2 regions of the Mesorhizobium sp. CNPSo 4684 genome follow, and region 2 is predicted to be linked to the other one. Evidence: riboswitches for the same ligand, from Rfam matches in the RefSeq annotation. Region 2 holds a riboswitch; the other holds the start of a gene.
The links. A riboswitch is a leader RNA that binds a small molecule or an ion and turns the genes downstream of it on or off. The one in region 2 is predicted to bind S-adenosylmethionine.
Positions count from the first base shown of each region.

Region 1 (2,389 bases), on a different contig from region 2:
AGGAGTAGGGCAGGTCCTCGGTCACCGGCATCCGCCCCTTGAAGAACAGCGACAGCCGCACCCGCCAGTGGCCGAAATTGGGGAAGGAGACGATGGCGCGGTTGCCGATCCTCAGGAGTTCGTCGAGCACCAGCTTCGGGTTGCGGGTGGCCTGCAGGGTCTGCGACAGGACGACGAAGTCAAAACCCTTGTCGGGATAGAATTCGAGGTCGGTGTCGGCATCGCCCTGGATCACCGACAGGCCCCGCGCCACGCATTCATTGACGCCGCGCTGCGACAGTTCCAGCCCGCGGCCGTCGACCTGCTTGGTCTCCTGCAGGAGTTCGAGCAGCAGGCCGTCGCCGGAGCCGACGTCGAGCACCCGCGAGAGCGGCGGAATGAGGCCGGCAACGACTTCGAGGTCGACGCGCTGGGCGCGGTTGACACTCATGGCTTCGCCCCTTGGATGGCGCATGATCCCGGTGCGAAAAGTCTGCAACTTTTTGCGTTCGCTGACCTTCGGTTCGGGGTCATGCGCGGAGCCCCCTGGCACGAGCCGCCGAGCCGATGAAGCCGTTGATGGCGGCGAACAATTCCGGTTCGTCGAGCAGGAAGGCATCATGGCCGCGGTCGGTGTCGATCTCGACGAAGGAGACGGACGCGCCGGCAGCGTTGAGCGCATGCACGATCGAGCGGCTCTCCTCGGTCGGGAATAGCCAGTCCGAGGTGAAGGAGACCAGGCAAAAGCGCGTCTTGGTGCCGGCAAAGGCATCGGCCAGCCGTCCGCCATGGTCGGCGGCGAGATCGAAATAGTCCATCGAACGGGTCATGTAGAGATAGGAATTGGCGTCGAAGCGGTCGACGAAGGTCATGCCCTGATGGCGCAGATAACTCTCGATCTGAAAGTCGGCGTCGAAACCGAAGGTCAGCGCTTCGCGATCCTGCAGATTGCGGCCGAACTTGCGGTGCAGTGCCGCTTCCGACAGATAGGTGATGTGGGCAGCCATGCGCGCTACCGCCAGCCCCTTTTCCGGGCGCTTGCCGTGCTCGAAATATTTGCCGCCATGCCAGTCCGGGTCGGCCATGACGGCCTGGCGGCCGACCTCGTGGAAGGCTATGTTCTGCGAGGAATGGCGCGCGCCGGTGGCGATCGGCAGCGCCGAGAAGACGCGCTCGGAATAGCATGATGCCCATTCCAGCACCTGCATGCCGCCCATCGAGCCGCCGAGCACGCAAAACAGCTTCTCGATGCCGAAATGGTCGACCAGCATCAATTGCGCCCGCACCATGTCGCGGATGGTGATGATCGGCAGGTCGAGCCCGTAGGGCTTGCCGGTGGCGGGGTTGGTCGAGGCCGGACCGGTCGAGCCGAGGCAGCCGCCGATGACGTTGGAGCAGATGACGAAGAAGCGGTTGGTGTCGATGATCCTGCCGGGGCCGATCAGCACTTCCCACCAGCCGGGCTTGCCGGTCACCGGATTGGTGTTGGCGACGTGCTGGTCGCCGGTCAGCGCGTGGCAGACCAGAATGGCGTTGGAGCGGGCGTCGTTCAGCGTGCCGTAGGTCTGGTAGGCGATCTGGAACGGCGACAACAGCGTGCCGGCGTCGAGCTTGAGCGGCTTGTCAGGGCCAAAACGCAACACCGGGCTCGACGGGTTGTCGGCCTCATTGTTGGTTTTTGCGGCGCGGAGCGCGGTCATGTGACTCTCCTTGCCCGCCGTCAGGCAATAAAAAACCGGCAATGCGATCGCAAAGCCGGTTACGTCACGCAAACGGCCCTTTAGCGAGTTGTTTAACGTGGCTGCAAGCCGACCGGCCAAATCACCACGGAACTGTTCCGTTCTTCTAGAACTCGCGCGGCCCGGCGTCAACGCCCAGCTATTGCCCGGGCCTCTCGACATTCGGAGCCACGGCTTGTATTTCCGCTGCGGCCTCCGGACGGAGGCATTCTCGACGGATTTGCGACATGAACAAGACTACGGACAAGGCACGGCCGACGCCCCGCGCGGGCATCATGGACATCGACGCCTATGTGCCGGGCAAGAACACGGCGCCGGCCGGCGTCGCCAAGGTCCATAAATTGTCGTCGAACGAGAACCCGCTCGGCCCGTCACCGAAAGCAATCGAGGCCGCGCGCGAGGTCGCTGCCAAGCTTGATGTCTATCCCGATGGCACCGCCCGCCGGCTGCGCGAGGCGATCGCCGAAGTGCATGGCCTGAACCCGGCGAACATCATCTGCTCCAACGGTTCCGACGAGATCCTCGGCCTGCTGGCGCAGACCTATCTGGCGCCCGGCGATGAGGCCATCATCACCGAACACGCCTTCATGATCTACAAGATCTACATCCAGTCGGCCGGCGGGACACCGGTGACGGTCAAGGAGACCGACGAGCGCGCCGATGTCGACGCG
Region 1 is NZ_JBWLUX010000014.1:64,465-66,853, forward strand. It holds gene metW (methionine biosynthesis protein MetW) at 1-430, opposite strand, end outside; gene metX (homoserine O-acetyltransferase MetX) at 510-1,679, opposite strand; SAM riboswitch at 1,740-1,817, opposite strand; gene hisC (histidinol-phosphate transaminase) at 1,937-2,389, shown strand, end outside.
Region 1: it holds a riboswitch for S-adenosylmethionine, as region 2 does, so the genes downstream of both, metX (homoserine O-acetyltransferase MetX) here and AC04SG_RS05150 (O-succinylhomoserine sulfhydrylase) in region 2, are expected to answer to the same signal.

Region 2 (2,389 bases):
ACCGGCGGCCGAATGGCCGAAGCCCGGATCGAAGAAGCCGGCATAGTGGACGCGGAATTCGCCGACCAGCGGGTCGAACGGCGTCATCTCGGCGGCGTAGAGCGGCGGCACGTGCACCGCCTCGCGGCTGACCAGGATGTAGAATTCGTCGGGATCGAGCACCAGTTCGCCGGCGCCGCTCTTGAAGAGCGGCTCCCAGAAATCGACGGCGTCCTGGGCGCCGCGCTTGTCGACATCGACGAGGCCGGTGTGATGCTTGCCGCGATAGCCGACCAGCCCGTTGTGATCGCCGTCGAGATCGATCGACAGCGCAATGCCACCGCCGGAAATGTTTGGCGGCTCGGTCGCGACCAGCATCTCGGCCCGGTGCAATTCATTCAGCTCTGCCTCCGACAACAGCGCATTGCCGGTGCGGAAGCGGATCTGCGACAGGCGCGAGCCGGCGCGCACGACGATCGGGAAGGTGCGGGGGCTGACCTCGAGATAGAGCGGCCCGTGATAGCCGGCGGCGATCTTGTCGAACTCGTGGCCGCGGTCGGTCATCACCCGGGTGAAGATGTCGAGCCGTCCGGTCGAGCTCTTGGGATTGGCCGAGGCGGAAATATTGGCCGGCAGGGCGAGGCTCTCGAGCAGCGGTACGATGTAGACGCAGCCGGTCTCCAGCACCGCGCCTTCGGTCAGGCTGATCTCGTGCAGCTTCAGCCGCTCGAGCTTCTCCGACACCTTGTGGTTGGGGCCGGGCAGGAAGGAGGCGCGGACGCGAAAAGCCTTGTCGCCGAGCCTGAGATCGAGGCTGGCCGGCTGTACCTGGTCGACATCGAGCGCGCGCGGCGACTTCAGCGCGCCGGACTGGAACAGCGCCGAAATATCCTGATCGGGAAGAATGCCTGTCTGCCGCAATGGCTGGCTCCGCTCCAACTGGTACAAACCTCTTAATGAAGCCGGCAATTGACGCAAGCATGGCTGAGGTCTAAAGGGTCGTTATCCCGTGGTGATTTGGCCGGTCGGCTTGCAGCCACGTTAAACAAGTCGCTAAAGGACCGTCGGGCCGCAAGGCCGTATGGACCGGTTGCGACTTTCGCGGCCGGTTTTTTTGTGTCTGGAAGAAAAGCGATGAGCACCAAGAAGCGTAACTGGAAGCCTCAGACCGCACTCGTGCATGGGGGGACGCTGCGTTCCCAGTTCGGCGAAACGTCGGAAGCGATGTACCTGACCCAGGGCTATGTCTATGAGACGGCGCAGGCCGCCGAAGCCCGGTTCAAGGGCGAGGAGCCGGGCTTCATCTATTCGCGCTACGCCAACCCGACCGTCGACATGTTCGAAAAGCGCATGTGCGCGCTGGAAGGCGCCGAAGACGCGCGGGCAACCGCGTCCGGCATGGCTGCGGTGACGGCGGCGCTGCTGTGCAGCGCCAAGGCCGGCGACCATATCGTTGCGGCGCGCGCGCTGTTCGGTTCCTGCCGCTGGGTGGTCGAGACGCTGGCGCCGAAATACGGCATCGAGGCGACGCTGGTCGACGGCACCGACATCGCCAACTGGGAAAAGGCGGTCAGGCCGAACACCAAACTGTTCTTCCTGGAGAGCCCGACCAACCCGACGTTGGAAGTGGTCGACATTGCCGCCGTCGGATCGCTCGCCACCTCGATCGGCGCCAGGCTGATCGTCGATAACGTCTTTGCCACGCCCTTGCAGCAGAAGCCCTTGCTGCTCGGCGCCCACATCGTCGTCTACTCCGCGACCAAGCACATTGACGGCCAGGGACGCTGTCTCGGCGGCATCATCCTGTCGGACAAGAAGTGGATCGACGAGAATTTGCACGACTATTTCCGCCATACCGGCCCGAGCCTGTCGCCCTTCAACGCCTGGACGCTGCTGAAGGGTCTCGAGACGCTGCCGGTGCGGGTGCGCCAGCAGACGGAAAGTGCGGGCAAGATCGCCGATTTCCTGGCCGGACAGCCGCAGATCGCCCGCGTCATCTATCCCGGCCGCGCCGACCATCCGCAGGCCGACATCGTCAAGAAGCAGATGGCGGGCGGCTCGACGCTGATCTGCCTCGACGTCAAGGGCGGCAAGCAGGCGGCCTTTGCCTTGCAGAACGCGCTCGACATCGTGCTGATCTCCAACAATCTCGGCGACGCCAAGAGCCTGATCACCCATCCGGCGACGACGACGCACAAGAACCTCAGCGAGGAGGCGCGCGCCGAACTCGGCATCGGGCCGGGAACGCTGAGGCTGTCGGTTGGCCTCGAGGATACGGACGATCTGCTCGAGGACGTTGCACAGGCGCTTAAGGCGGCGAAGTAGCGGCCTGCTCCGAAAGCAAGGCAAAGGCCTGGGCGGCGCTCAGGCGCCCGACGAGGCCTCTTCCAGTTCCGTCATCGCCTTGGTG
Region 2 is NZ_JBWLUX010000004.1:173,198-175,586, reverse strand. It holds gene AC04SG_RS05155 (2'-deoxycytidine 5'-triphosphate deaminase) at 1-900, opposite strand, end outside; SAM riboswitch at 979-1,056, shown strand; gene AC04SG_RS05150 (O-succinylhomoserine sulfhydrylase) at 1,114-2,304, shown strand; gene AC04SG_RS05145 (ceramide glucosyltransferase) at 2,344-2,389, opposite strand, start outside.